DNA from 3 places in the Clavibacter davisi genome. Region 1 is predicted to be linked to each of the others. Evidence: riboswitches for the same ligand, from Rfam matches in the RefSeq annotation. Region 1 holds a riboswitch; each other region holds the start of a gene.

Region 1 (9,983 bases):
CGTCCTCCTCGCGCGCCGCGTCCGCCGCATCTGCCAGCTCGGCCAGGAGCCGCACGGTGTCGGCCGCGTCGTCGACCGCGAGCGCCTCCACGCGCGTCGCCTCGCGGAGGCCCGTGAGCGCCTCCGCCACCTTCGCGTCCGCCGCGTCGGTGCGCGCCTTCGCGGCCGTCCGCATCTCGGCGAGCTGCTTCGCGGTGACGTCGTAGACGGCCGTGCCGAACAGCGACTGCAGCACCAGCCGCCGCTGCTCGCCCGTCGAGCGCAGGAACTCCGCGAACTCGCCCTGCGGCAGCACGACGGTCTGCACGAACTGCGCGCGCGTGAGCCCCACGATGCGCGCGATCTCCGTGCCCACCTCCTGCGTGCTGGTGCCGAGCACCTCGCCCGCGTCGGCCTCGGGCGACGACAGCCGGAACAGCTTCGCGGTCGCGTTCTGGTTCGTGGTCCCCGTGCCGCGCGCCTTCGGGCGCTGGTGCTGCGGGCTCCGGCGCACCCGGTGGATGCCCGCGGCCGTCTCGAACACGAGCTCCACGTACGGCTCCACGCCCGGCGCCGCGTGGTGGCTGTGCAGGCGGTCGCGGCTCGACCCCTCGCTCGCGAGCGACCCGTAGAGCGCGAACACGATCGCGTCGATGAGCGTCGACTTGCCGGATCCGGTGGGCCCCTCCAGGAGGAACAGCCCCGACCTCCCGAGCTCGGCCACGTCGATGACGTGCTCGCCGGCGAACGGACCGATGGCGCGCAGGGTGAGGCGGTGCAGGTCCATCAGGCGCTCCGGTCCGCGGCGAGGGCCTGCTCGTACGCTTGGCGGAGGACGAGCGCCTCGGCGTCGGTGGGCGGCGCGCCCGTCGCGTGCTCCACGAAGTCGGCGGCGACCTCGAGCGGATCCGTCGTGGCGTCCACCACCCGCGACCGCACGCCCTCGACGCGCCCCTCCGGCTCGTGCAGCACCACGAGCGCGTGCGGCAGCGCCTCCCGCACACGCGCCACGAGGTGGGCCGGATGCACCGGATCCGTCACGTGCACCCGCAGCCACGCGTCGGCGAGGTCGGCGTGCCTGCCGTCCGTGATCTCCGCGAGCGTGCCCGTGACCTCGTCGAGCCGCCGCGGCACGGGGGCGTCGATCAGCTCGACCGTCGTGGACCCGTCGGCCCGCAGCTCGACGAGCGCGCTCGACTTGCGCTGCATCCGCTCCCCGAAGGAGAAGGCGAGCGGCGAGCCGGAGTATCGGATGACGGGCCGTGCCGATCCCGCCGCCCGCACCTCCTGCGCCCCGTGCAGGTGCCCGAGCGCCACGTAGTCCGCGCCCCGGAACACCGACGCCGGCACCTGGTCGAACCCGGCCACGCGGATGTCCCGCTCGCTCTCGCTGGGCGCCGCGCCCGTGACGAAGGCGTGCGCGACCACGACCACGCGCGCCTCCGGTCGTCCGGCGGCGTCGGCGCGCACCCGGTCCATCGCCGCGCCCAGCACGGCCTCGTGCGAGCGCGGCAGGGGAGGGGCGCCGGCGGCGGCGAGCGACGCGCGCACGGCATCCGGATCCAGGTACGGCACCCCGTAGAACGCCACCGGCCCGTCGGCGTCCTCCACCACGACGGGCCGATCCAGCGTCTCGACCGAGGCCAGGATGTGCAGGCCGTCGCGCAGCAGCCCCGACGCGAACCCGAGGCGCGCGGCCGAGTCGTGGTTGCCGGGCGTGACGATGACGGTGGCGTGCGCGCTCAGCCGCGCGAGCGCGTCGCCGAGCAGCGTGACGCTCGGCACGCCCGGCACCGCGCGGTCGTAGACGTCGCCGGCGACGAGCACCACGTCCACCGGCCGCTCCTCCACGAGTGAGACCAGGTGGTCGAGGAACGCGGCGTGATGCGCGTGCAGGTCCTCGCCGTGGAGGGTGCGCCCGAGGTGCCAGTCGCTCGTGTGGAGGATGCGCACGCGGGTCCTTCCGTGGGGCTGCCGGCGGTGCCCGTCACGCTACCGGAGGGCGCCGACACGGCCGGGCCGCCCGGGCGGCTGCCGCAGGAGGACCGGCCGGACCGCCTTGGTAGGATCGAGTGTGACTGGAGAGAACCTGCTCGGCGTCCCCGAGACGCGCCTGGCCGACGAGCCCGAGGTCGCCGCCCGCATCGCGAACGCCGACGGCGATCACGACACGCTCGGCGCCATCGCGGCCGACCACCCGCAGTCGTCGCTCGTCTGGGCGCTGCTCGCCGACTCCGCGTACGTGCAGGGCGACCGCATCGCCTCCTACGCGTTCGCGCGCGTCGGCTACCACCGCGGGCTCGACTCGCTGCGCAAGTCCGGCTGGAAGGGCCAGGGCCCCGTGCCGTGGAGCCACGAGCCGAACCGCGGCGTCCTCCGCTCCCTCTACGCGCTGCGTCGCGCGGCCGCCGCCATCGGCGAGGAGGACGAGGTCTCGCGCCTCAGCGCCTTCCTGCGCGACGCGGATCCCACGGCCGCCGGCCACATCGAGGCCGCGACCGCCGGGGCGCTCCCGCCCACGGAGGCCATCGTCATCCGCGGCCAGGACTGACCCGCCCGCTCCGCGCAGCACCCCGCACCGCAGCTCCGCCCGCACCACCGCACGCCACCCGATCCACCCCGACCGACCCGCCCCGACGAGGAGTGAGCCATGCCCGCAGTAGTGATCATCGGAGCCCAGTGGGGGGACGAGGGCAAGGGACGCGCGACCGACCTCCTCGGCAGCCGCGTCGACTACGTCGTGAAGTTCAACGGCGGCAACAACGCCGGCCACACGGTCGTCGTCGGCGACGAGAAGTACGCGCTGCACCTGCTGCCGTCGGGCATCCTCACGCCGGGCGTCGTGCCCGTCATCGGCAACGGCGTCGTCGTCGACATCGAGGTGCTGTTCCACGAGCTCGACGCACTCGCCGCCCGCGGCGTGGACGTCTCGCGCCTCCGCGTCAGCGCGAACGCGCACGTCATCACGCACTACCACCGCACCATCGACAAGGTCACGGAGCGCTTCCTCGGCAAGCGCCAGATCGGCACCACCGGCCGCGGCATCGGGCCTACGTACGCCGACAAGATCAACCGCGTCGGCATCCGGATCCAGGACCTCTTCGACGAGAACATCCTGCGCCAGAAGGTGGAGGCGGCCCTCGACGCCAAGAACCACATGCTCGTCAAGATCTACAACCGCCGCGCCATCTCGGCCGACGAGATCGTGGAGAGCCTGCTCTCCTACGTCGAGCGCCTGCGGCCCATGGTCGGCGACGCGTCGCTCGAGCTGAACGCCGCGCTGGACGAGGGCAAGACCGTGCTCTTCGAGGCCGGCCAGGCCACCATGCTCGACATCGACCACGGCACGTACCCGTTCGTCACGTCCTCCAGCGCCACGTCCGGCGGCGCGGCCACGGGCTCGGGGGTCGCGCCGAATCGGCTCGAGCGGATCATCGCGGTCGTCAAGGCGTACACGACCCGCGTCGGCGCCGGCCCGTTCCCCACCGAGCTGCACGACGCGTCGGGCGAGTACCTGCGCGCCAAGGGCTTCGAGTTCGGCACCACCACCGGCCGCCCGCGCCGCTGCGGCTGGTACGACGCGCCCATCGCGCGCTACACGGCGCGCATCAACGGCGTCACCGACTTCGTGCTCACCAAGCTCGACGTGCTCTCGGGCCTCGCGACCATCCCGGTCTGCGTCGCCTACGACGTCGACGGCGTGCGCCACGACGAGGTGCCCGTCTCGCAGTCCGACTTCCACCACGCCACGCCCGTCTACGAGGAGCTGCCGGGCTGGCAGGAGGACATCACGGGCTGCCGCACCTTCGCCGACCTGCCGAAGAACGCGCAGGACTACGTGATGGCCATCGAGCGCATGAGCGGCGCCCGCATCTCGGCCGTCGGCGTGGGCCCGGAGCGCGAGCAGGTCGTCGTGCTGCACGACCTCCTCGAGGCCTGACCCTGATCCACGACGGCTGGGCCGACGACGCCCGCCTCGGCACGGACGCCGCCGACCTCGCGCGCTTCCTCAGCCGGGCCGACGCGCGCACCATGAACCGCGAGCGACTCCAGGCGGATCTCGACATGGGCCAGGAGCAGTACGTGGCGGCGTGGCGCGAGCTGCACCGCTTCGGCTACGTGTCGTCGGCGGAGCTGCGGCGGCTGGTCGTCGAGCGGTAGGACGCCCCGAGGCTCGCGCGCGCATCAGGTCAGACCCGATCGATCGACCAGGATAGTTGGCGATCGACTACGATCCTGGGCATGCAACTGCAGCATCCGTTCCGCACGATCACTCCCACGATCGATGGAGACGTCCTCCGCGTGCTCGCCCGGTCGGACTCGTGGTTCACGGTCGCGCGGATCCGCAGCCTCGCGGGCTCGGGATCGCCCGAGGGCATCCGCCGGGTCCTGCGCCGGCTGGCGGAGCAAGGCGTGGTCGACACCCAGTCGGCCGGGAAGGCCGTGCTGCACAAGCTGAACCGGGACCATCTCGCAGCTCCGGCGATCCTGGAGCTCGCGCGTCTCGATCGGGAGCTCCACGACCGCATCCGGGCCTCCCTCGCGGCCTTCCGCGTCGCACCCCTGTTCGCCGTCCTCTTCGGCTCGGGGGCGCGGCTCTCCATGCGGCTCGACAGCGACCTCGACCTGCTGCTCGTCCGGGATCGGCCCGCCTCCGACGAATGGTCCGACGACGTCTCGGAGCTCGCACGCCGGATCCATCGGTGGACGGGAAACGATCCACGGATCATCGAGTACGGTCGCGACGACATCCGCGGGGCGGCCGCGGAGGAGCCGCTGCTCAGGTCGATCGCCGACGAGGGGATCGTGTTGACGGGAAGCGCGGCGGGCTTCCGCAAGGAGGTCGGAGCGGCATGACACCGGCTCGCGAAGCAGGGCGGACCGAAGCGGACGGTCGATTCCGCAAGGCGAGGCAGTTCGCGGACGCCGCGGAGCTGTTCGCGGACGCGGCCTCCGACGACGCCGACGAGTTCGGCGACGCCTACGTCACCCTCGCGGTGCATTCCGGCATCGCCTCCGGGGACGTCATCTCGATCGTCGCGAGCGGTGAGTACTCCCCGACGGGCAACCACCAGGAGTCGGTGGCGATGCTCCGCCGGGCGGACCCGGATGCGGCCAAGCACCTCGAGAGGCTGCTCGCTCTGAAGACCAAGGCGGGCTACGCGCATCGCCCCGTCTCCTCGGACGACGTGGCCAGGGCGCGTCGCGCACACGAGGCGCTGCTGGAGATCGCGTCCGCGGTGGTGGCTGGATAGCGCTGCACGACTCGCGGCTCGCGGCTCGCGCAGCAGGTGGTGTCACGGCGGCTGGTCGTCGAGCGGTAGGACGCCCCCGATCGGGCTATTCCGTTGCGCTGTATATCGTCCGACTGTACAGTCGGACGATATGAGGAGGGCGCGATGACGAGGGACCCGCTGCTGCCGCTCACCGAGACGGTGGCCTGCATCCTGCTCGCCCTGCGCGAGCCGGCGCACGGGTACGCGATCATGGCGCGCGTCGAGGAGATGAGCGAGGGCGCGGTGCGCCTCGCGCCGGGGACGCTCTACGGCGCCCTCGACACGCTCGTGAAGCAGCGGCTCATCACCCGGGTGGCGAGCGAGGATCCGCGGCGCAAGGTGTACCTCATCACCGACCGGGGATCCGAGGTGCTCGCGCAGGACGCCGAGCGCATGGCCCACCTCGTGCGGCTGCACGACCGCGGCCGGGGGAGCAGGGAGGGATGACCATGGTGATCAGGTTCTTCGTCGACTTCGACGAGGAGGAGCGCTGGCTCGACCGGATGGCGGCCGAGGGGCGGCTGATGCGGAGGCGCGGGTTCGTCTACACGTCGACGGACATCGAGCCCGGATCCGCCGTCGTGCGGATCGACTACCGGCCGAGCATGACGGCGGCCGACTTCGCCGACTACGTGCAGCTCTTCGCCGACGCGGGCTGGAGGCACATCAGCGGCAGCCGCAGGAGCGGCACGCAGCACTTCGCGTCCACGACGGCGGATGCGGACGCCGAGATCTTCTCCGACGCCCGGTCGCGGGCCGAGCGGTACAAGCGCGCGCTCGACGTGAACGCGGCGGTGCTCCTGCCGCTGCTGGTGGTGGTGTTCGTCCTCGCCGCGACGGAGGGATCCGGCGTCCGCGCGATCCTGCGCCCGGACGAGTGGTACCTGACGCCCGGCCTCTGGGAGATGGAGGGGTGGCGGTTCGCCGGCGCGTTCCTGTTCGAGTCGGTGTTCGTGGCGATGCGGGTGGGACTGCCGCTGCTCCTCGTGGTCGGGTGCGTCGTGATGCTCGTGACGGCGGTGCGGCAGGGGATCCTCTATCGGCGCGCGGTCGCGGCGGCGGCGGAGGCGTAGGTCCCACCGTCCTCCACGGCCAGGCCCGGCGTCGCGCCGACTCCGTCGCGGCGGCGGTATGGTCATCCCGAACACGGGAGTCCGGTAGGCCGGGCTGAGAGGAAGACCACCAGTCTTCGACCGTAAGAACCTGATCTGGATCATGCCAGCGCAGGGAGGCATCTCTTGAGGGACCGCGCATCCGCGCGCGTCCCACCCGTGCATCCGCGACCACGGAAGGCACGCGCGTGACCAGCACCGCATCCCCCACCACCCGCCTCGAGGCGGCGCCCACCCCCGAGGAGTTCGGCGTCGGCGCCCGGCTCAGCCTCGCCGTCATGCGCGACGACTTCGTCGACGTGATCCTCGGCGCGCTCGCCGCGACGCCCGCCGACGGCCTCGTCGTCGAGACCGACGACGTGAGCACGTTCGTCGGCGGGTCCGAGCAGGACATCGTCCGCTGGCTCGTCGCCCTGCTCGCGCACGCCGCCGGATCCGGCGCGCACGTGCAGGCGACCATCGCGTTCTCGCGGGGCTGCCCGGGCGAGGTCGCGTGCGGCACGGGCGTCGTGCGCGTCGGCGAGGTGCCGGCGGCGGACGCCACCGGGATCGCCGCGTCCGCGCAGTGGGCGCTGTACCCGCTGTCCGACGCGGCCTCGGCGGATCACATGAAGGACATCCACGCGGCCATCGACCACGCCCGCACGGTCGGCACCTTCGCCGGGTCGCAGCACTTCGTGACGGCGCTCCGCGGCGACCTCGCCGACGTGATCACCACGGCCGCCGCCGGCTGGGTGCTCGTGGGCCGCTCGGTGGCGCACGTCACCAGCCACCTCACCGTCTCGTTGAACAGCCCGAGCCGGACGGCCGGCGCATGAGCGCGCCCGTCGAGGCGCGGGATCCGCGTCCCACCGCCCCGCGCCGCGCGCGCTGGGACCTCCGCGACATCGTGCTGCTCGTCACGCTGGGCGTGGTCTTCGGCTTCCTCTACTGGGTGCTCGTGCAGGGCTGGACCGCGCTGTCGGTCGCGGCCGGGCCGCTCGGCGACCTGACCCAGCACGTGCTGCTCGGCGGCTGGCTGCTCGTCGCGCCCATCGCGATCGCCGTCATCCGGCGGCCGTTCGCGGGCGTCGCGGCGGAGGTGATCGCGTCGGTCATCGAGGTCGTGTTCCTCGGGTCGGCCGTGGGGCCGATCCTCTTCGTGTCGGCGGCGATCCAGGGCGCGGGCAGCGAGATCCCGTTCGCGGCCGGACGCTACCGCCGCTACGGCTGGCTGCACTACGCGGTCTCGGGCGGTCTCGGCGCGCTGCTCGTCTTCTTCTTCTCGGCGTTCCGCTCCGACTGGTACGGCACCGAACTGTTCTGGGTGCGGCTCGTGATCCAGGTGGCTTCCGGCGTCGTGCTCGGCGGCCTGCTGGCGAAGGTGATCGTCGACGCGCTGGTCCGCACGGGCGCGGTCGACGACTTCGCCGTCGGCCGGACGTAGGGGTGACGGACGCGCGAGGCCCCGTCGTCGCGCTCGACGGGGTGGGCGTCGCGTTCCGCTCGCGGGAGGTGCTGCGGGACGTGACCTGCCGGATCGGGGCGGGGGAGCGGATCCTCGTGATCGGCCCGTCCGGATCCGGCAAGTCGACCCTGCTGCACGTCGTCACCGGCGTGGTGCCGCACTCCGTGCACGCGACCATGACGGGGAGCGCGACCGTCGCGGGGCTCGTGGACGCGCCCGTGCTCGACCGGGTGCGGCACGTGGGCTTCGTGGCGCAGGATCCGTCGGCCGCCGTCGTGCTGCCCACGGTCGAGCAGGACGTGGCGCTCGTGCTCGAGAACCACGGCGTGGATCCGGCGGAGGTCGACGCCCGCATCGACGAGGCGCTCGAGGCCGTGGGCGCCGGCCACCTCCGGCACCGGGAGACGGACCGGCTGAGCGGGGGAGAAGCGCAGCGCGTCGCCATCGCGGCCGCGCTCGCCGCCCGGCCCGCGCTCCTCGTGCTCGACGAGCCGACCGCGATGCTCGACGCCGCGGGCGTGCGCGCCGTGCGGGACGCGATCGCGCGGCTGCCGGCGGAGGTCGCCGTGCTGATGGTGGAGCACCGGCTCGACGCGCTCGGGCCGGAGGGGCTGCCGGCGCGGACCATCGCGCTGGATCCCGCCGGCCGGCTCCTCGCCGACGGCCCCACCCACGAGGTGCTGCGGGAGCACGCGGCGGCGCTCGCCGAGTCCGGCTGCTGGGTGCCGGGGTGGGCGGCGGACGCGCACACGCCGGTCCCGCGCGCGTTCGCGGCCCCCGCGGCGGAGCCGGTGCTGCGTGCCGTCGGGCTCGCCGTGCACCCGGCGGCCGTGCGGCCGCGTCGCTTCCGCCGCGCGCCGGATCCGCTCCCGCCCGTGCTCGCGGGCGTCGACCTGGCGCTCCGGCCGGGCGAGCTGGTGGCGCTCATCGGGGCGAACGGATCCGGCAAGTCGACCCTGCTGCGGACCCTCGCCGGGCTCGTTCCCCCGGTCGCCGGGAGTGTCGCGGGGGCGCGGCCCGGCATGGTGTTCCAGGATCCGGCGCACCAGTTCGTGGCCGCCAGCGTGCGCGACGAGATCGCCGTCGGCCTCGCGGACGACGACCCGCGCATCGACGACGCGCTCCGCCGCCACCGCCTCGAGCACGTGCGGGACGCGTCGCCGCACCGGCTGTCGGGCGGGGAGAAGCGGCGGCTGAGCCTCGCCGCGATGCTCGTGCACGACCGGCCGGTGCTCCTCGCGGACGAGCCCACCTTCGGGCTCGACCGCCGCGATGCCGAGGCGGCCATGGGGGCGCTCGCCGATGCGTCGCGCACGCGCGCGGTCGTGTTCTCCAGCCACGACCTCGCGCTCATCGGGCGTCACGCCACGCGGGCCGTGGTGCTCGGGCGCGGCACGGTGATCCACGACGGCGGGGTGGACGCGCTCGTCGCGTCGCCGGCCCTCCTCGTCGCGGGCGGGATCGCGTGAGCGGCCCGGTCGTCAGCGGCCTCGGCGCGAGCGGGCCACGCGTGAGCGGGCCGCGCGCGAGCTGGCTCGCCCGGCGCAACCCGTCGGCGGTGCTCGCCGGGCTGTTCGCGGTGTCGGCCGCGCTCATCGCCGTGCGGGATCCGGCCGTCGCCCTCGGCGTGCTCGTGCTCGCCGTGGCGCTGGCGCTCGTCGGCGCGCGCGTCGGCGTCGGCGCCGTCCTCCGCGCGCAGCTCGCATTCGGCGGCTTCGCCCTCGGGATCCTGCTGGTGAACGCGATGAGCCGGCCGGGCGCGGTGCTCGCGCGGGCGGGGGCGTTCCGGATCACCGAGGAGGGCCTCGACATGGGCGCCGCGCTCGCCCTGCGGACGCTCGCGCTCGGCACGCTGTCGGTCGCGTTCCTGGCGGCCGTGGATCCGGTCGACCTCATGATCAGCCTGCACCTCGACCTGCGGCTGCCCGCGCGCGTGACCTTCGCGGTGCTCGCCGGTCAGCGGATGCTCCAGCGGCTCCCCGCGGAGTGGGCGACGATCCGCGCGGCGCAGGCCGTGCGCGCGCCCCTCGACCGGCGCGGTCGTCCGCGGCGGGGACCCTTCGCGGCGGCGGCGTTCGCGCTGCTGGTGTCGTGCATCCGCCGGTCGGCCCGCGTCGCGCAGTCTCTGGAGGCCCGGGGCCTCGGGCTCGAGCCGCGCACGGTGTGGCG
Region 2 (9,983 bases), 910 kb from region 1:
AAGGTCGGGTGCTCCTTGCGCAGGCGCACCACCGAGGCGGTGAACTCCGCCAGCGGCTGGTCCGCCTGGTCCCAGTGCACCCAGCTGATCTCGTTGTCCTGCGCGTACGTGTTGTTGTTGCCCTGCTGGGTGCGGCCGAGCTCGTCGCCGTGCAGGATCATCGGCACGCCCTGCGACAGGATCATCGTCGCGAGCATGTTGCGCTGCTGCCGGCCGCGGAGCGTGAGCACCGCCGGGTCGTCCGTCGGCCCCTCCACGCCCATGTTCCAGGAGCGGTTGTGGCTCTCGCCGTCCTTGTTGTCCTCGCCGTTCGCCTCGTTGTGCTTCTCGTTGTAGGAGACGAGGTCGGCGATGGTGAAGCCGTCGTGCGCGGTGATGAAGTTGATCGACGCCACCGGGCGACGGCCCGAGTGCTCGTAGAGGTCGGCGGATCCGGTGATCCGGGCCGCGAACTCGCCGAGCGACGACGCCTCGCCGCGCCAGAAGTCGCGCACGGTGTCGCGGTACTTGCCGTTCCACTCGGTCCACTGCGGCGGGAAGTTGCCCACCTGGTAGCCGCCGGGGCCCACGTCCCACGGCTCGGCGATGAGCTTGACCTGCGACACCACCGGGTCCTGCTGCACGAGCTCGAAGAAGGTGGCGAGCTTGTCGACGTCGTAGAACTCGCGGGCGAGCGCGGAGGCGAGGTCGAAGCGGAAGCCGTCGACGTGCATCTCGGTGACCCAGTAGCGCAGCGAGTCCATGATCAGCTGGAGCGAGTGCGGGTGGCGCACGTTGAGCGAGTTGCCCGTGCCCGTGTAGTCCATGTAGTAGGTGGGGTCGTCCTCCATGAGCCGGTAGTAGGCCTGGTTGTCGATCCCCTTGAACGAGAGCGTCGGGCCGAGGTGGTTGCCCTCCGCCGTGTGGTTGTAGACCACGTCGAGGATGACCTCGATGCCGGCCGCGTGCAGCGCCCGCACCATGGACTTGAACTCCTGCACCTGCTGGCCGAGCTCGCCCGTGGACGAGTACGCGTTGTGCGGCGCGAAGAAGCCGATGGTGTTGTAGCCCCAGTAGTTGCGGAGGCCCTTCTCGAGCAGGGTGTTGTCCTGCACGAACTGGTGCACGGGCATCAGCTCGATGGCGGTGACGCCGAGGTGCTGCAGGTGGTCGATGACGGCGGGGTGCGCGATGCCCGCGTACGTGCCGCGCAGCTCCTCGGGGATCCGCGGGTGCAGCTGCGTGAGGCCCTTCACGTGCGCCTCGTAGACGACGGACTCGCTGTAGGGCGTGCGGGGGAGGCGGTCGCCGTCCCAGTCGAAGAAGGGGTTCACGACGACGCCGAGCATCATGTGCGGGCCCGAGTCCTCGTCGTTGCGGCTGGCCGGGTCGCCGAAGTCGTAGGCGAAGAGGGACGGGTGCCAGTCGAACTCGCCGCACGTGGCCTTGGCGTAGGGGTCCAGCAGCAGCTTCGCGGGGTTCGAGCGGTGCCCGTTCTCGGGCTCGTAGGGACCGGTCACCCGGTAGCCGTAGCGCTGGCCCGGCTGCACGTGCGGGAGGTAGCAGTGCCAGACGTGGGCGTCGACCTCGGTGACGTCGACGCGGGTCTCGGTGCCGTCCTCCTCGATGAGGCACAGCTGCACCTGCTCGGCCACCTCGCTGAACAGCGCGAAGTTCGTGCCGCTCCCGTCGAAGGTCGCGCCGAGCGGATAGGGGTTTCCGGGCCAGGTGTGCAAGTGGTCCTCCAGTTGGGTCGACTCGTCCCACGACGGCGCGCGCGCGGGCGCGGATCCGTCGGGGGCGGGGCAGGCGGTGGATCCGCAGCTGCCGCAGCGGCGGGGGAGGCCGGATGCGACGCGACGACGCACCAGGGGCGAGGTTACCGCGAGGACCGGGATCGCCCGGCATCCGGCGGGGCTCGCGGGGTACGGTGGGACGCATGACCAACCTCGTCGCACAGCTCGCAGAGAACGTGAAGAACGCCGGAGTGGGGACGGTCTACGGCGACCCCCTCGACATCGACGGCTCGACCATCGTGCCCGTGGCATTCGCCTGGTACGGCTTCGGCGGGGGCAGCGACCTCCCCGACTCCGAGGGCAACGTCGCGGGCGGCGGCGGGGGCGGCGGCGCCACCTGGCCCATCGGCGCGTACATCGCCACCGACGGCGAGGTGCGCTTCCAGCCGAACGTCATCGCGCTGCTCGCGGTGGCCACGCCCGTCATCTGGATCTCGGGCAAGGTCCTCGTCAAGCTCATCAAGACGCTCAGGTAGCGACGGGCGCCCGGCCGGCGCGCACGACCACCGCGGAGCGCGGGTGCCCTCGGGCGCCCGCGCTCCCGTGCGTCCGGGGTGCCCGCGCATCCCGGGCGCGGCGGACGCCCGACCGCGCGCTAGGATCGCCTCGAACACGGGAGTCCGGTGAGCCGGGCTGAGAGGAAGACACCCAGTCTTCGACCGTAAGAACCTGATCTGGATCATGCCAGCGCAGGGAGGCTTCCATCTCGCACCCGTGCCCTCTTCACACTCATCCGAAGGGCACGTCCAATGACCGCATCACCCTCGTCCACCGCATCCGCGCTCCCCGGCGACGCCGGCTCCCGCGCACCCCGCTCGGGGCTCCGCGCCCGCTGGCGCGTCATCGACATCGTCGTGGCCAGCGTCCTCGGCGTCGCCTCCGGCCTCGTCTTCGTCCTCTGGAACACGGCGTCGGTGCCCGTCGCCGGCCTGTTCGAGCCGCTGCTGCCCGGGCTCCAGGCCCTCGCCGGAGGCGGCTGGCTGTTCGCCGGCGTCCTCACCGGCATCGTGATCCGCAAGCCCGGCGCCGCCCTGTACGGCGAGCTGCTGGCGGCCTTCGTCTCCATGCTCGTCGGCAACGTGTGGGGCGTGAGCACGCTGCTCTCCGGCCTGACGCAGGGCCTCGGCGCCGAGCTCGTGCTCCTCGTCTTCCTCTACGCCAACTGGCGCGCCTACGTCGCCGTCCTCGCGGGCATGGGGGCGGGCCTCGGCATGGCCGTGACCGACCTCATCACCTACTACCCGGGCTCCTCGCCGGTCTTCGTCGTCGTCTACACGATCGCGGCGCTCGTGTCCGGTGCGGTGATCGCCGGCCTGCTGTCGTGGCTGGTCGCCCGGGCGCTCGCCCGCACCGGCGCGCTGTCGCGGTTCGCCTCGGGTCGCGACACCGCGGCCCGGGTCTGAGCGTGCGGCGACCCGGCCGGCGCGGCTCGACGGCCGCCCCTGTCGCCGACCGGTCGCCCGCGGACGCCGCGTCGCGGTCGGGCGGCGGCGGTGCGGCCGTCAAGGCCGTCGGATGGGGTTGGCGCCACGCCGGCCGGAGCGCCTGGGCCGTCCGCGACGTCGATCTCGTCATCGAGCCGGGGGAGCGCGTGCTGCTCCTCGGCGCATCCGGCGCGGGAAAGACCACGCTGCTGCATGCGCTCGCGGGCGTCCTCGGGGGCGACGACGAGGGCGAGAGCCGGGGCGAGCTGCGCGTCGACGGCGTGGATCCGGCCGGCCAGCGTGGTCGTGCCGGCCTCGTGCTGCAGGACCCGGACGCGCAGGTGATCCTCTCCCGCGTCGGCGACGACGTCGCGTTCGGCTGCGAGAACCTGGGCGTCCCGCGGGACGAGATCTGGATCCGCGTCCGCGACGCCCTCGACGCCGTCGGCCTCGACGTCGAGCTCGACCGGTCGACGACCGCGCTCTCGGGCGGCCAGAAGCAGCGGCTCGCGCTCGCGGGCGTCCTCGCGATGCGGCCCGGCCTCCTGCTCCTCGACGAGCCCACGGCCAACCTCGATCCCGAGGGCGTCGGCGAGGTGCGCCGCGCGGTGGAGCGCGTGGTCGCGTCCACGGGCACGACGCTCGTGGTCATCGAGCACCGCGTCGCCGTCTGGCGGGACCTGGTCGACCGGGTGGTCGTCCTCGGGGCGGACGGCGGGATCCTCGCCGACGGCGCGCCCGACGACGTGCTCCGCGACCAGGGCGCCTCCCTCGCGGCGGCCGGCGTGTGGGTCCCCGGTCGGGAGCCGGCGGCGCCCGACCGCGCCCCGGCGGCGCCCTCCCCGCTGCTCCGGGCCGATGGCCTCGCGGTGGGGCGACGGCGTGGTGTCGCCGTGGCGGAGGATGTCTCGCTGACCCTGTCCGCGGGACGCGTCGCGGCGCTCACGGGACCCAACGGCGGCGGCAAGAGCACGCTCGCGCTCACGCTCGGCGGGCTCCTGCCCGCCGTCTCCGGCCGGGTGGTCGCCGAGGGCCCGCTCGCGGACGGCCTCGACGCGGATCCGTCCGCCTGGCGCTCGCGCGAGCTCGCCGCCCGCATCGGCACCGTCTTCCAGGACCCGGAGCACCAGTTCCTCGCGGCGACCGTCCGCGCAGAGCTGAAGGTGGGGCCCCGCGCCGTCGGCGCCGACCCGGCGACGTCCGCGCGACGCGTCGACGAGCTCCTCGTGCGCCTCCGGCTCGACGGCCTCGCCCAGGCCAACCCCTTCACGCTGTCCGGGGGCGAGAAGCGCCGGCTGTCCGTGGCCACCGCGCTCGCGACGGCCCCGCGCCTCCTCGTCCTCGACGAGCCGACCTTCGGCCAGGACGCCCGCACCTGGGCGGAGCTCGTCGCGCTGCTCGCCGACCTCGTCGACCGCGAGGGCGTCGGCGTGCTCGCCGTGACGCACGACGAGGACCTCGTGGAGGCGCTCGCGGACGACGTGCTCCGCCTGGCTCCCGCCGCCGCGGCACCCGCGCGGCTCCGGGTGGTCCGGTGAGCGCCGCGATCCGCGAGCCAGCGCCCGCCGCGCGTGCGACCGGCCTCGCCGCCGTGAACCCGGTCGCCCGGCTCGCCGCCGCGCTCGTCCTGACCCTCGCGCTCGTCCTCAGCCTCGACGTGGTGTCCGCCGGTGCCGCGCTCGCGCTCGAGCTGCTGCTGCTCCCGCTCACCGGGATCCGCGTCCGGTCCCTCCTCGTCCGGGGCATCCCGATCTGGATCGCGGCCCCGGGCGCGGGCCTCACGATCCTGCTCTACGGGCGCACCTCGGGAGACGTCTACGCGCAGTTCCTCCTCGTGGTGGTGAGCGAGGGTTCCGTGCTGCTGGCCCTCGCGACGACGCTCCGCGTGCTCGCGGTCGGCATCGCGTCGCTCATCCTCTTCTCGGACGTGGACCCGACCGACCTCGCCGACGGCCTCGCGCAGGTGTGGCGCCTCCCGTCGCGGTTCGTCCTGGGTGCCCTCGCGGGCGTCCGCCTGGTCGGGCTGCTGCTCGACGACTGGCGCTCGCTCGAGCTCGCCCGGCGGGCCCGCGGGGTCGCCGACCGGGGCCGCGTGCGTCGGTTCGCGGGGCAGGCGTTCGCGCTGCTGGTCCTCTCCATCCGCCGCGGCAGCAAGCTCGCGACCGCGATGGAGGCGCGCGGCTTCGGCGGACCGGGCGCCCGGACCTGGGCGCGCCCCAGCGTCGTCGGTCGGCGCGAGCACCTGGTGGTCGTGGTGGCCGTGCTCGTCGCCGCGGTGTCCGTCGGCGCGGCCGTCGCGGCCGGGACGTGGGACTTCGTTGCCGCCTGACGCGGGGGAGCGGCGCCCCGCGCTGGTCCTCGTCGACGGCCCGAGCGGATCCGGCAAGTCGACGCTCGCCGACGCCCTCGTCCGCGACGGCGATCCGGCCGCGCAGCTCCCGCCGGGCGCGCAGCTGCTCCGCCTCGACGACGTCTACCCGGGCTGGGACGGTCTCGAGCGGGCGTCACGGCACCTCGAGCGGCACGTCCTGCCGGAGATGCGGCCGGGCGGGCGCCCCCGGTGGCGCCGCTGGGACTGGGCGGCCGACGCGCCCGCCGAGTGGCACGACCTCGACCCCGACCGGCCGCTCGTGGTCGAGGGCTGCGGATCTCTCACGCGGATCGCGGCGGCGCTGGCTACGCACCGCATCTGGGTCGAGGCCGACGACGACGTCCGACGGGCCCGCGCCATCGCGCGCGACGGCGAGGCATTCGCCGCCGAGTGGGAGCGCTGGGACGCCCAGTGGCGCGACCACATCGCCCGGGAGGGTCCGCGCGCCCTGGCCGACGTCGTCGTCCGGACGGACGCCGCCGTGACGCCCGGGTAGCCTGAGGCCATGACCGATTCCGCACCCACCGACGTCCGCTACCTCGCCGTCTTCGCCGACGGCCCCCTCGAAGGCACCACCGAGACGCGCGTGCTCGTGGACGGCGGGCACGACGAGACCATCAGCACCCTGTCCGCCGTCGAGGGCAAGGAGGCCCTCTTCCAGTACCGCGCCGGTGAGGTGACCGAGGTCGCGGGTGAGAAGCGCGTGACGTACTCGTTCGTGGCCGACGGCAGCGACGACGTCCTCGGCGAGGGCGACGACGAGTCCCTCGAGCTCTGATCCGGACCTCGGCCGGCGCCTGAGCGCCGATCCCGACGGCCCCGGCCCGCGCGATGCGGCCGGGGCCGTCGCGCGTCCGGCGTCAGGCGTCAGAGGTCCGGCGTCCGGCGTCAGGCCCAGCCCAGCTCGTGCAGGCGGTCGTCGTCGATGCCGTGGAAGTGGGCGATCTCGTGCACGAGCGTCACGTGCACCAGGTCGCGGAGGTCCTCGAGATCGTCCACCTCGTGCAGGTGGGGCTCCCGGTACACGACGATCCGATCCGGCATCTCGCCGAACCCGTACTGCCCGCGCTCGGTCATCGCGACGCCGTCGTAGAGCCCGAGCAGGCCGAGGGACCCGTCCTCGGGCCGGTCTTCCACCACGAACACGACGTTGTCGAGGCCGTCGACCATCTCGTCCGGCAGGGCGTCGAGCTCGTCGACCACCAGTCGCTCGAAGTCCTCGGGGTCGCAGTGCAGCACGGTGCCAGCCTCGCACGCCGCGGGCCGCGGCTGGACCGCACGGGGACGGCGGAAGGGCCGAGGACGAGGACGGCCGGGACGGCGGAAGGGCCCAGACGAGGGAAGGGCCCAGACGACGAAAGGGCCGGGACCCTCTCGGATCCCGGCCCTTCCCGGTGGGGTGGACGACGGGGCTCGAACCCGCGACTTCCGGCTCCACAAGCCAGCGCTCTGCCAACTGAGCTACGCCCACCATGCGGCCGATCCCGCTCTCGCGGACGGCCATGAATGAGGATACTACAGCCGCGGAGCCCACGCGGACGTCACGTCCGCGGAGATGGCCTGCACGTCCTCGGTCGCCGGTCCCGGCGCCGGCACGAAGGCGGCGCGGCGGTAGTACTCGAGCTCGCGGATGGACTCGAGGATGTCCGCGAGGGCGCGGTGCCCGCCGTTCTTGGCGGGGGAGTTGAAATAGATCCGGGGGAACCACTCCTTGGCGAGCACCTTGATGGAGGAGACGTCGACGCTGCGGTAGTGCAGGTGCGCGTCCACGCGCGGCATGTACTTGGCGAGGAACGCGCGGTCGGTGCCGATCGTGTTGCCCGCGATGGGCGCCTTGCCGCCGTTGGGGACGTGCTGCAGGAGGTACTCGAGCACCGCGAACTCGGCGTCGGCGAGGCTGACTCCCGCAGGGATCTCCTCGAGGAGCCCCGAGGAGCGGTGCATGTCGGTGACGAACTCGCCCATGTTCGCCAGGGCTGCGGGATCCGGGTTGATGACGATGCTGAAGCCCGCGTCGACGGGGACGAGGTCGAAGTCGGTGACGACGACCGCGACCTCCACCAGCTCGTCGATCGCGAGGTCGAGCCCCGTCATCTCGCAGTCGATCCACACCAGCCGGTCCGCGTTGTTGCCCATCCCCCGATCCTATCGGCGGCCCCGGACGGACCATCGTCGCCGCCTACCATGGGGGAGTGATCACCCTCCTCGCCGTCCTCCTCCTCGTCAACGGCATCTGGAACGTCGTCGTCTGGCCGCAGTTCCTGAAGCGCGTCGCCAAGGACCCGCGCGCTCGCGCCGCCGACGGGTCGCGCACGCCCTTCTACACGGTGCACCTCGTGCTGGTGTCGGTGTCGCTCCTCCTCGCGGCCCTCTCGATCGCGGCCGCCGTCGTCGCGTTCCTGTCCTGACCTCCGCCGAGGACACGGGCGCGTCCGTCGTCCGCGTCGTGATGTACTCCTCGCTGTTCTGCGTGCCGTGCCAGGCCACCCGCCGCGTCCTCACCGAGGTGCATCGGCTGCTGCCCTGGCTCCCGGTCGAGGAGCTCGACGTCGCGGCGCACCCCGACCGCGCGGAGGAGGAGCGGATCCGCTCGACCCCGACCATCCTCGTCTTCGCCGGCGCCCGGCAGGTCCTGCGCGCCGAGGGCGTGCCGACCGCGCCGCAGGTGCTGCAGGCGGTGGCGCGGGCGCTGGACGACGGAGCCGCCTCGACGCCGGGCAGCGGCCCCGGAGCGGCGGGACCCGCGTAGTACCCTCGTCACGACCCCCTGTAGCTCAATGGATAGAGCATCGGCCTTCTAATCCGACGGTTGCGCGTTCGAGTCGCGCCGGGGGGACCAGCGCTGTCGCGGCCCGCCGGATCACCGTAGATTTGGGCGCATGCGCGACATCCAGTCACAGATCATCGACGCCCTCGAGGTGCGTCCCACCATCGATCCCGCCGACGAGGTCCGGAAGCGCGTCGACTTCCTCAAGGCCTACCTGCGGTCGACCGGCGCGGAGGGCTTCGTCCTCGGCGTCAGCGGCGGCCAGGACTCCTCCCTCGCGGGTCGGCTCGCCCAGCTGGCCGTCGAGGAGCTGGCGGCCGAGGGCGTGCGCGCCGACTTCGTCGCCGTGCGGCTGCCCTACGGCGTCCAGGCCGACGAGGAGGACGCGCAGCTCGCGCTGCGGTTCATCCAGCCGAAGGCGAGCGTCGTCTTCGACATCAAGCGCGCGGTGGACGGCTTCGAGGCGGAGTACGCCGACGCGGCGGGCCACCGGATGCTCGACTTCACCAAGGGCAACGTCAAGGCGCGCTCGCGCATGGTCGCCCAGTACGCCCTCGCCGGGCAGGCGCGCCTCCTCGTCGTCGGCACGGACCACGCGGCCGAGGCGGTCACGGGCTTCTTCACCAAGTACGGCGACGGCGGTGCCGACGTCCTGCCCCTCACCGGCCTGACCAAGCGCCAGGGCCGCGCCCTGCTCGAGCACCTGGGCGCGCCCGAGCGGCTCTATCTGAAGGCCCCCACCGCGGATCTCCTCGACGACACGCCCGGGCAGACGGACGAGGCGAACCTGGGCCTCACCTACGCCGACATCGACGACTTCCTCGAGGGCCACGACGTCGACGTCGAGGTCGCCGACGCGATCGAGGCGCGGTACGTGAGCACGGAGCACAAGCGCCGCGTCCCCGCGACCATGTTCGACGACTGGTGGAGGTGATCGCCGCGCCATCCCGGACATGACGACGCCCCGCACCTCGAGGGGATGCGGGGCGTCGTCGCACGGGGCCGGGTCAGCGGCGCTCGGCCTCCGCGGCGCGGGAGTTGGCGGCGGCCGACGACGGCACCGGAGGGCTGTACTGCTCGTCCGGGGACTCGACGCGACGCTCCGCGACGGTCCGGTCGTCGACTCCGGGGCGCCAGGGTTCCGGAACGGGGGCGGCGGCCGGGGCGGCCTCCGACGCGCGGGCGGCGGGCGCCTTCGTGGCGGGGGAGTCGTCCTCGAACTGCCAGCGCGCGATGTCGCCCTGGAAGATCTTGCGGGCCCGACCCGGGTGGTGCTGCCACTCGACGATGCGGTCGCGGAACTCGGCGAGCTGCGTGTCGAACTGGAACCCGAAGCTGCCGCTGCCGCGCTTGAACTCGGTGATCTCGTGCGCCGCCCACGTGGCCGCCGTCGCGGCGCCCTTGACCGGCATGAGGCGGATGCGGATGTCGGCCTCGCCGGCGGCGCGATCGGCGAGCACGCGCTCCTGCGGGGTGAGGCCGTCCCAGACGGAGGCCTGGCGCGCCGCGTCGACGAGCGCGCCGATGGCGGCCGCCTTCACCTCGCGGTCGTGGCGCGTGAGGATCCGCTGCGTGGCCCCGCGCGCGATGACCGCGGCGAGGACGCCGGCCACCACGATGGCCACGAAGGGGACGACGACGCCGGA
Region 3 (9,983 bases), 1.6 Mb from region 1:
CTTCACGCGCTTCGGCGAGGCCACCGACCAGGTGTGGCTGAAGAGCCGCGTGCAGCTCGGCGTCGACGGCCAGCCCGAGGACGAGGTCGTCATGGCCGACTACTTCGGGGCGCCCGCCGCGACGGAGGAGCGCCACCCGATCCTCGGCATCGATCCGGTGAACAGCACGTCGCAGCTCGGGGTCGTCGGCCTCTGGTCCGACCGCCTCTCGCACTTCAAGATGGGCTTCACGCCGAGCGACGGCGAGGAGATCCAGTCGGAGTTCCACGTGCCGCTCGACCGGGCGGTCGAGGCCGTGCGGGCGCTGCGCGACATGGGCGACCGGATCCGGCCGATCCTCCTCGTCTGCGAGCTGCGCGCCGTCGCCGAGGACAGCCTCTGGCTGAGCCCCCAGAACGGGCAGGCGACCATCGGCCTGCACTTCACGTGGAAGCGCGACCAGGAGGCCGTCGAGGCGCTGCTCGTGGAGCTCGAGGCGGCCATCCGGCCCTTCGGCGCCCGCCCGCACTGGGGCAAGGTCTTCACCGCGACCGCGGCCGACATCGCCCCGCTGTACCCGCGATCGGGCGACTTCCTGGCCCTCGCCGAGCGCCTGGATCCGACGGGCAAGTTCCGCAACGCCTGGTTCGAGCGCTCGCTCCTCGGCTGATCCGCATCCGCCGCTGACCGGGACCGCACCCGGGATCCGCGACGCGCCGACGCCCGCGTCCGCGCGCCGCGGATCCCGGGTCGGCGCGGAGAACGGCGCGTAGGGTGAGCAGCATGTCGCCCGAGACCTCCTCCTACGTACCTGCCCCCGGGCGGATCACGATGTTCTCCACCACCTGGTGCGGCTACTGCCGCCGGCTGAAGTCGCAGCTCGACCGCGCGGGCATCGGCTACGACGAGGTGGACATCGAGCAGGTGCCCGGCACCGCGGAGCTCGTGGCCGCCATCAACGGCGGCAACCAGACCGTCCCCACGGTCCTCTTCCCGGACGGCTCGTCCGCCACCAACCCGTCGCTCGCCGACGTGACCGCGAAGGTGGCCTGACATGCAGCACCACGACCTCAGCGAGATCCCCGACTTCCTGGCCGCGTGGATGCGCGAGCAGCGCTGGTTCGCCTCCAAGGGCACCGAGCCGCGCCTCGAGCGCATCGGCGGCTGGAGCTTCAGCGACGAGGGCTGGTTCGCCCGCATCGAGACGCACCTGATCATCGACCACGGCAGCGCGAAGCCCGTGCTGTACCAGGTGCCGCTCACCTACCGGCAGGCGCCGCTGGAGGAGCTGAAGCCCTTCCACATCGGCACCACCGTCGAGGACGACGGCGTCGAGCTGCACGTCTACGACGGCCCGCACGACCCCGCGTACGCGTGGGCGCTCATCCGCACGATCCTCGACGACCGCGAGGCCGACGTCGACGAGACCTCGCTCGGCGCGACCGCGCGCGGCCAGCGCCAGCCGGGCGTGGAGATCGCGACCGTCGTCGGATCGCACGTGCTCTCGGGCGAGCAGTCGAACACGTCGATCATCTACGACATGGTCTCGGCCGACGGCCAGGCCATCAACCCGATGATCGTCAAGGTGTTCCGGGCGCTGCACCACGGCGAGAACCCGGACGTCGTGCTCCAGTCGGCCATCGCGGGCGCCGGATCCCGGCTCGTGCCGCAGACCATGGGCAGCGTGCTCGCCGAGTGGAGCGACTCCGGCCGCGAGGAGGGGCGCGCCATCGGGCACGTCGCCTTCGCGCAGGAGTTCCTGCCCGGCGTCACCGACGCCTGGCGCGTCGCGCTCCGCGCCGCCGAGGCCGACGCCGACTTCCAGGCCGAGGCCCGTGCTCTCGGCGAGGCGACCGCCGACGTGCACGCCACGCTCGCCGCCGCGCTCCCCACCGTCGAGGCCACGCCCGACGTCATCGAGGGGATCATGGTCAGCTTCCGCCGCCGTCACGCGACGGCCGAGCGCGAGGTCCCCGAGATCGTCGCCTTCCACGACGCCATCGCGAGCGTGTACGACGCCGCCGAGAAGGGCGTGTGGCCGAAGCTGCAGCGCATCCACGGCGACTACCACCTCGGCCAGGTGCTCTCGGTGCCGAACCGCGGCTGGGTCCTCCTCGACTTCGAGGGCGAGCCGCTCCGGCCGATGCACGAGCGCTCGCTGCCCGACGTCACGCTCCGCGACGTCGCCGGCATGCTCCGCTCGTTCGACTACGTTGCCGGCTCCTACGCGCTCGCGCACCCCGGCAAGTCGGCCGCCGCATGGGCGTCCGCCGCCCGCCGCGCGTTCGTCGACGGCTACATCGCCCGCTCGGGCACCGACCTCCGCGCGAACCGGGCCCTGCTCGACGCGTTCGAGATCGACAAGGCCGTCTACGAGGCGATCTACGAGGTCCGCAACCGGCCGGGCTGGCTGTCGATCCCGCTGCAGGCCGTCGCGCGCCTCGCCACCCGCTCGAGCACGCTCGGGGCGGCGACCACGCCGGGCGCGACCGGGCCGCGCGAGGCCGGGCCGATCAGCTCCTGATCCGCGGGGACGGCCGGGCTCCGGTCGTCCCCCGTCGGTAGGCTGGCGGGATGACCGACCCCGCCGTCCCGGCCGTCTCCTCCCCCGCATCCGACTCCCCCTCCAGCCCTCCCGTCGCGGACCAGCGCCCCCTCGAGCGCACCTTCCACGGCGACACGTTCGTCGATCGGTACGAGTGGCTGCGCGACAAGGACGACGCCGACGTGATCGCGCACCTCGAAGCCGAGAACGCGTACACGGACGCGGCGACCGCGCACCTGGAGCCGCTGCGCGAGGCGCTCTTCACGGAGATCAAGGACCGCACGCAGGAGACCGATCTCTCCGTCCCCGTCCGCGAGGGCGACTGGTGGTACTACGCGCGGACGGTCGAGGGGTCGCAGTACGCGATCCGCTGCCGCCGTCCCGTCGCCGGTCCCGACGACTGGACCCCGCCCGCCATCGAGCCCGCGGCCGATGGCGCCGCGACGCCCGGCGAGCAGATCCTCCTCGACTCCAACGTCGAGGCCGACGGCCACGAGTTCTTCTCGCTCGGCGCGTTCGAGCTGAGCCCCGACGGATCCCTGCTCGCCTACTCGACCGACACCGAGGGCGATGAGCGCTTCACGCTCAAGATCCGCGACCTGTCCACGGGCGAGGACCTCGCCGACGAGATCCCCGGCACCAGCCACGGCGCCACCTTCTCGGCGCACGGCGACCACCTCTTCTACGTCACGGTCGACGACGCCTGGCGCCCCGACACCGTGTGGCGCCACCGCGTCGGCACGCCCGCCTCGCAGGACGTGAAGGTCTTCACCGAGCCCGACGAGAGCTTCTTCGTGGGCTTCGGCATGACCCGGAGCCGCCAGTACCTCGTGATCGAGGTCGGGTCGAAGATCACCACCGAGGTGCTGCTGCTCGACGCCGGCGATCCCACGGGCACGTTCCGGCCGGTCTGGCCGCGCCGCCACGGCGTTGAGTACGACGTCGACCACGCGGTCATCGACGGATCCGACCGGCTCCTCATCCTGCACAACGACGGCGCCACCAACTTCGAGCTGATCGACGTGCCGGCCGACGACCCGACCTCCACCACCGACCGCCAGGTCGTCATCCCCCACGACGACGAGGTGCGCCTCGAGGACGCCAGCGCGTTCGCCGACCACGTCGTCGTCTCCTACCGCCGCGAGGGGCTCACGCGCGTCGGCGTGATCCCCTTCGACCGCGTCCTCGACGGCGAGCAGCTGCACGAGATCGCGTTCGACGAGCCGATCTACACGGTCGGCACAGCGGGCAACCCCGAGTTCGCGCAGCCCACGATCCGCCTCGGCTACACGAGCCTCGCGACCCCGGCCACGACCTACGACTACGTGCTCGCGACCCGGGAGCTGCGCCTCCTCAAGCAGCAGCCCGTGCGCGGCGGGTACGACCCCGACGACTACGTGCAGACCCGCGAGTGGGCGACCGCGGAGGACGGCACGGAGATCCCGCTGTCGGTCGTCTACAAGCGCGGCCTCGTGCACCCGGGCACGCCCGCGCCGCTCCTGCTCTACGGCTACGGCTCCTACGAGGCGAGCATCGACCCGTCGTTCTCCATCGCACGGCTGTCGCTGCTCGACCGGGGCATGGCGTTCGTCATCGCGCACGTGCGCGGCGGCGGCGAGATGGGCCGCCGCTGGTACGACGAGGGCAAGACGCTCACCAAGAAGAACACCTTCACCGACTTCGTGGCGGCGGCCGACCACCTCATCGCGCGCGGCTGGACGAGCCCGGAGAAGCTGGTGGCCGAGGGCCGCAGCGCCGGCGGGCTGCTGATGGGCGCGGTCGCGAACATCGCGCCCGACCGGTTCGCCGGGATCCTCGCGGGCGTGCCGTTCGTGGACGCCCTCACGAGCATCCTCGACCCGTCGCTGCCGCTCACCGTGATCGAGTGGGACGAGTGGGGCGACCCGCTGCACGACCCCGAGGTGTACGCGTACATGAAGTCGTACACGCCGTACGAGAACGTGCGCGAGGGCGTGGAGTACCCGCGCATCCTCGCGGTCACGAGCCTCAACGACACGCGCGTGCTCTACGTCGAGCCCGCCAAGTGGACGGCCCGCCTCCGCGAGGTCGGCGCGCCCGTGCTGCTGCGCACCGAGATGCAGGCCGGCCACGGCGGCAAGTCGGGCCGCTACGACGCGTGGCGCGAGCGCGCGTCCGACTACGCGTGGGTGCTCGACGTGGCGGGGCTGGCGTAGGGCTGGACTCCGCGAGATCTCCGCGGCCGCGCTGCCCGCTGTCGGGGCGCGCAGCGCGGCAGCGTCGCAGCGCTTCACGTCGCTGGGGTCACCGCTACTTCCCGCGCTCGGAAAGGGACGCGATGAGGCACCTCTGTGGAGTCCCCGGTCTGATCCGACGGGCTCGTTCCGGCCCAGGAATCGGCTACCATTGAGGCAATCGACCCCCTCCCAAGCCTCTCCACGATGCTCAAATGGGAGGGGCCTTTTTCTTTCCGAGGGGTGCGATGAAGCCCTACCTGTCCTGGCACGATCAGACCGCTCTGATGGTAGGCCGTGGCCTGATCGTGCCCGACGAATCGGACTGCGCCCGGTTCCTGGCGGCGCACAACTACTACCGCTTCTCGGGGTAAGCGCGGTACTTCCAGACGGCTCCCCATCTCGGCGACGACGACTTCGTGAGCGGGACGGCGTTCGACGACGTCCGAGGGGTCTACGTCGCCGACGACGCACTGCGCGATTCTCTCGTCCGGCCGCTCGCTCAGGTCGAGCTCCTGCTGCGGTCGCATGTCGCACATGTCATCGGTCGCGAGCACGGCCCCTATCAGGCGTATCTCGAGCAGGACTTCTACACGGATGTCGGAGGTCGAGAGGCCACCGTCGAGTCCTGTCTCCGGGACATCGACCGCAGCAAGGACCGGCACATCCTCCGCTACCGCGGGCACGCAGGAGAGGACTCCGACTACAGCCGGCTGCCGGTGTGGTCCGCTGTCGAGGCATGGTCGTTCGGGACCCTGTCCAAGGCGATCGAGCGGGGAGCACAAGGAACCCTCGCCGACTCCGTCGCGACCAGCATCGGTGTGGCGAAGGCCGGATTCGCCTATCGCGTGAGGGCCTTCGTCTACCTCCGCAATCGCTGCGCGCATCACAACAGGCTGTGGAATCACTCCATCGTCGATGCCGGACCGACGCCGAACAACGTGCGGACCAAGGCCAAACGGATCGCGGGCCAGTTCGGCCCTCGATCGGTGCTCGACGTGATCGCGTCGCTGGATGACATGATCACCCGCGCCGACGTCGCCGTTCCTCTCCTACCGATGCTGGTCGAGACCCACGAGCGGGAGGGCCGATTCTGGCGGGGTCTGGCTGCGCCCGAAGGGCCGACAGATCACGCAGACGGTCCGAGATGACCGTCTGATTCGTCGTCCCCCGACCGTGGGCTCGCATGACGCATCGACCTCATCGTCGCCTCGGGACGTCTCGGCCTCGCTGCTCGACCCGGCGGGCGCGACGCGTCTCCCCTAGGGTGGATCCCTGACACGGGGTGCCCACGAGGGCTGAGATGAGACCCGTCGCACCTGATCCGGTTCGCACCGGCGGAGGGATGTCACCATGAGCGCTGCGCGCCCATCCACCCAGGAGATCACCGGGACGGGGTCCGCTTCGGCGGATCTCCTCCACCTGCTGCGGGAGCGCGTGCCGCTCGTGCAGTGCATCACGAACGCCGTGGTTACCGGCTTCACCGCGAACGTCCTCCTCGCGCTGGGCGCCGCGCCCGCGATGACGGACGTGCCGACCGAGGCGGGGCCGTTCGCGCGCATCGCGTCGGGTCTGCTCGTGAACCTCGGCACGCCGCACGCGGAGCAGCGGGAGGCGGCGGTCGAGGCCGCCCACGCGGCGCGCGAGGCGGGCACGCCGTGGGCGCTGGATCCGGTCGCCGTCGGCGCCCTGCCGGTGCGCACGCGGCTCGCGCACGAGCTCGTGGCGCTGTCGCCGACGATCGTGCGCGGCAACGCGTCCGAGATCATCGCGCTCGCGACCGGCGGCGCGGGCGGCCGCGGGGTGGACGCCACCGACGAGGTGGAGGCGGCGCTCGACGCCGCGACGCTCCTCGCGCGCACCTACGGCACGGTCGTCGCGGTGTCCGGGCCGGTCGACCACCTCACGGACGGGACCCGCCTCGTGCGCGTGCACACGGGCGACGCGCTCCTCACGAAGGTGACCGGCGGCGGCTGCGCGCTCGGCGCCGTGATGGCGGCGTTCGCGTCGACGGATCCGGATCCGCTGCGGGCCGCCGTCGCCGCGACGAGCGTCTACACGATTGCCGCGGAGATCGCCGCCGCGGGGGCGCGCGGGCCCGGGTCGTTCGCCGTCGCGCTGCTCGACGCGCTCGATGCCGTCACGCCCGAGCTGGTCGCCCAGCGCGAGCGCCTCTCGTGAGCGCGCTCGACCTCTCCGTCTACCTCGTCACCGACCCCGCCCTGTGCGGCGCGCGCGGCGTGCCCGCGGTGGTGTCCGCGGCTGTGGCCGGCGGGGCGACGGCCGTGCAGATCCGCGACAAGCACGCGAGCGCGGCCGAGCTGCTGGCGACCGTGTTGGCCGCGGCGGACGCGATCGACGCGCACGCGGCCGCGCATCCGTCCGCGCCCCGACCGGTGCTGCTCGTGGACGACCGCGTCGACGTCGTCCTCGCGGCCCTCGCCCGCGGCGCGCGGGTGGACGGCGTGCACGTCGGCCAGTCCGACGTCCCCGCCGACCTCGTGCGCGCGATGCTCGACGCCGCGAGCCCCGACCACCGCCTCGTCGTGGGCCTCACCGCGAACACGCCAGCGCACGTGGAGGCGGTCCGCGCGCTCCCCGCGGGCACGGTCGACTACCTCGGCGTCGGCGTGATCCGCCCCACGAGCACCAAGCCCGACCATCCGGCGCCGCTCGGGCACGACGGGTTCGGGATCATCGCGGGCCTCTCCCCCGTGCCGTGCGTCGCGATCGGCGGCGTCGACGTGGGCGACGTGGCCGCGATCGCGGCGGCGGGCGGCGCGGGCACGTCCGTCGTGTCGGCGATCTGCGCGGCCGAGGATCCGGAGGCGGCGGCGCGCGAGCTGGCGGAGGCGTGGGAGCGGGTGCGGGTACGCGCGGGCGCGAGCGCGGGATCCGCTGGAGACGCGCGCGCGGCGGAGTCCGACGCGGCGGAATCCGACGCGACAGAGCCCGGCGCCCCGGCCGCGGATCCCGCCGATGCGGCGAGCGCCGAGCCGGCCGGCGACCCCGCGGCGGGCGACCCGACCCGCGTCCCCCGCGTCCCCCGCGTCCCCCGCGTCCTCAGCATCGCCGGCACGGATCCGACGGGCGGCGCGGGCATCCAGGCCGACCTCAAGTCCATCGCGGCGAACGGCGGCTACGGCATGGCCGTGGTCACGGCGCTCGTGGCGCAGAACGCCAGGGGCGTGCGGGAGATCCACGTGCCTCCCGTCGCGTTCCTCCGCGCGCAGCTCGACGCGGTGTCCGACGACGTCGTGATCGACGCCGTGAAGATCGGCATGCTCGGCTCGGCCGCGGTGGTCGACGAGGTGGCCGACTGGCTGCGGGCGGTGCGTCCGCCGGTGGTGGTGCTGGATCCGGTGATGGTCGCGCAGTCCGGCGACGCCCTCCTCGACGCCGACGCGACCGAGGCCCTCCGCCGCCTGCTGCCGCTCGCCGACGTCGTCACCCCGAACCTGCCCGAGCTCGCGGCGCTCCTCGGCGCGCCCGAGGCCGAGGGCTGGGACGAGGCGCTCGCGCAGGGCCGCGACCTCGCGGGTCGCCACGGGGTCCGCGTGGTCGTGAAGGGCGGGCACCTCCGCGCCGACGACTGCCCGGACGCGCTCGTGACGCCGGGCGCGACGTCCGCGGATCCGGCGGTGGACGTCGTCGCCGGGCCGCGCATCGCCACCACCAGCACGCACGGCACGGGCTGCTCCCTCTCGAGCGCGCTCGCGACCCTGCACCCGCGGCGCGGCGACTGGCTGGTCGCGCTCACGGAGGCGAAGGGCTGGCTCACGGGATCGCTCGCGCACGCGGACGACCTCGACGTCGGATCCGGCGCCGGCCCGCTCGACCACCTGCGCGCGCTGTGGGACGCGGCCGGCACGCACGCGGGATCGATCGCCGCGGAGATGTGGGCGGGATCCGCCGACCTCCGCCGCGAGATCGACGAGCTCGCCTTCGTCCGCCGCCTCGGCGACGGCACCCTGCCCGAGGCGTGGTTCTCCCACTACCTCGCGCAGGACGCGATCTACCTCCGTGCCTACTCGCGCGTGCTCGCGCGGGCGAGCCAGCTCGCACCCACGCCCGACGCGCAGGTCGTGTGGGCGCGGGCGGCTGCCGACGCGATCGCCGCGGAGTCGGCGCTGCACGCGGAGTGGCTGTCGCGGCACCCGGCGCCGATGGTCGCCGGGCCGGTGACGCGCGCCTACGTCGACCACCTGCTCGCGCACGCCGCGTCGAGCGACTACGCGGTGCTGGTCGCGGCGCTGCTGCCCTGCTACACGATCTACGCCGACGTCGGCACGCGGCTCCGCGCGGCGGGCGCGGCGGCGACGGCGTCCGGCGACGCGCATCCGTACGGCGCCTGGCTCGCGACGTACGCGGATCCGGCCTTCGCGGAGGCGACCCGCCGCGCGGGCGAGCTGGTGGACGAGGCGGCCGTGCTCGCGGGTCCCGCCCGGCGCCCGGCGATGCTCACGGCGTCCCTCCTGTCTTCCGCCTACGAGCGCGACTTCTTCCGCGCCCCGGAGGCCCTCGGCTGATCGTCCACCGCACGGGCGCCCGGAGCCTGGGGACGCCCGGCCGCGTTCCCAGCCGCCCCCGCGGGAGGATGCCCGTGCCCCGACGCGACACCGCGCCGGGGCTCCCCGTTCCACGACCCGGGCACCCGCGTGCCCGACAGAGAGGACACCGCATGCGCGTCCAGGCCGAGACCCCCGCCATCACGATGCCCGCCCACCAGTTCACGGGCGAGGTCCACCTCCGCTGGCTCTCCACCCCGCAGACCGCCGACCAGCGCGCGGTCGTCGCGGCCGTCACCTTCGCGCCCGGCGCCCGCAGCGTCTGGCACACGCACGTCCTCGGGCAGACCCTGCACATCACGTCCGGCATCGCCCGGGTGGGCACGCGCGACGGCGGCGTCGTCGAGGTCGCGCCGGGCGGATCCGTGTACATCGAGGCCGGCGAGGAGCACTGGCACGGCGCCACGGCCCACGCGCCCATGGAGCACATCGCGGTGCTGGAGGACGGCGACGACCCCGTCGCCGCCGTCGGCTGGGGCGAGCACGTGACCGACGAGGAGTTCCTGCAGCCGGCCGTGCCCGCGTCCGTCGCGACGCCGACCGCCACGCCCGCGGCCGGGCACCACGTGCCGCTCGGCACCCCGGTGCTCGTGCACGCGCTGCACTACACGGCGATGTTCGGCCCGAAGCCGTTCGACGAGGCGCTGCTCGTGTACCTCGACAACGGCTCGTACAAGA

Evidence for each region. Region 1 has a riboswitch for thiamine pyrophosphate ahead of ACU4ZT_RS03395 (YkoF family thiamine/hydroxymethylpyrimidine-binding protein). Riboswitches for the same ligand answer to the same signal wherever they lie in the genome.
Region 2: another riboswitch for thiamine pyrophosphate. It lies ahead of ACU4ZT_RS07495 (ECF transporter S component); the one in region 1 lies ahead of ACU4ZT_RS03395 (YkoF family thiamine/hydroxymethylpyrimidine-binding protein).
Region 3: another riboswitch for thiamine pyrophosphate. It lies ahead of thiM (hydroxyethylthiazole kinase); the one in region 1 lies ahead of ACU4ZT_RS03395 (YkoF family thiamine/hydroxymethylpyrimidine-binding protein).

Annotation. Positions count from the first base shown of each region.
Region 1 covers NZ_CP199882.1:674,195-684,177, forward strand. The annotation lists gene ACU4ZT_RS03350 (AAA family ATPase) at 1-766, opposite strand, end outside; gene ACU4ZT_RS03355 (exonuclease SbcCD subunit D) at 766-1,932, opposite strand; gene ACU4ZT_RS03360 (DUF3151 domain-containing protein) at 2,054-2,530, shown strand; gene ACU4ZT_RS03365 (adenylosuccinate synthase) at 2,630-3,919, shown strand; gene ACU4ZT_RS03370 (hypothetical protein) at 4,012-4,140, shown strand; gene ACU4ZT_RS03375 (hypothetical protein) at 4,222-4,836, shown strand; gene ACU4ZT_RS03380 (hypothetical protein) at 4,833-5,234, shown strand; gene ACU4ZT_RS03385 (PadR family transcriptional regulator) at 5,379-5,702, shown strand; gene ACU4ZT_RS03390 (DUF2812 domain-containing protein) at 5,699-6,328, shown strand; TPP riboswitch at 6,391-6,499, shown strand; gene ACU4ZT_RS03395 (YkoF family thiamine/hydroxymethylpyrimidine-binding protein) at 6,556-7,185, shown strand; gene ACU4ZT_RS03400 (ECF transporter S component) at 7,182-7,793, shown strand; gene ACU4ZT_RS03405 (ABC transporter ATP-binding protein) at 7,796-9,283, shown strand; gene ACU4ZT_RS03410 (energy-coupling factor transporter transmembrane component T family protein) at 9,325-9,983, shown strand, end outside.
Region 2 covers NZ_CP199882.1:1,580,175-1,590,157, forward strand. The annotation lists gene glgX (glycogen debranching protein GlgX) at 1-1,715, opposite strand, end outside; gene ACU4ZT_RS07490 (hypothetical protein) at 1,919-2,251, shown strand; TPP riboswitch at 2,378-2,489, shown strand; gene ACU4ZT_RS07495 (ECF transporter S component) at 2,525-3,178, shown strand; gene ACU4ZT_RS07500 (ABC transporter ATP-binding protein) at 3,181-4,737, shown strand; gene ACU4ZT_RS07505 (energy-coupling factor transporter transmembrane component T family protein) at 4,734-5,528, shown strand; gene ACU4ZT_RS07510 (nucleoside/nucleotide kinase family protein) at 5,518-6,066, shown strand; gene ACU4ZT_RS07515 (hypothetical protein) at 6,076-6,348, shown strand; gene ACU4ZT_RS07520 (metallopeptidase family protein) at 6,459-6,809, opposite strand; tRNA gene ACU4ZT_RS07525 (tRNA-His) at 6,966-7,041, opposite strand; gene orn (oligoribonuclease) at 7,086-7,706, opposite strand; gene ACU4ZT_RS07535 (SCO4848 family membrane protein) at 7,763-7,978, shown strand; gene ACU4ZT_RS07540 (thioredoxin family protein) at 8,020-8,319, shown strand; tRNA gene ACU4ZT_RS07545 (tRNA-Arg) at 8,334-8,409, shown strand; gene nadE (ammonia-dependent NAD(+) synthetase) at 8,450-9,271, shown strand; gene ACU4ZT_RS07555 (hypothetical protein) at 9,345-9,983, opposite strand, start outside.
Region 3 covers NZ_CP199882.1:2,348,092-2,358,074, forward strand. The annotation lists gene ACU4ZT_RS11105 (D-arabinono-1,4-lactone oxidase) at 1-649, shown strand, start outside; gene ACU4ZT_RS11110 (mycoredoxin) at 763-1,032, shown strand; gene ACU4ZT_RS11115 (maltokinase N-terminal cap-like domain-containing protein) at 1,034-2,503, shown strand; gene ACU4ZT_RS11120 (S9 family peptidase) at 2,554-4,719, shown strand; gene ACU4ZT_RS11125 (hypothetical protein) at 4,986-5,111, shown strand; partial or broken gene ACU4ZT_RS11130 (Abi family protein) at 5,151-5,888, shown strand; TPP riboswitch at 6,009-6,100, shown strand; gene thiM (hydroxyethylthiazole kinase) at 6,091-6,918, shown strand; gene thiD (bifunctional hydroxymethylpyrimidine kinase/phosphomethylpyrimidine kinase) at 6,915-9,266, shown strand; gene ACU4ZT_RS11145 (cupin domain-containing protein) at 9,419-9,983, shown strand, end outside.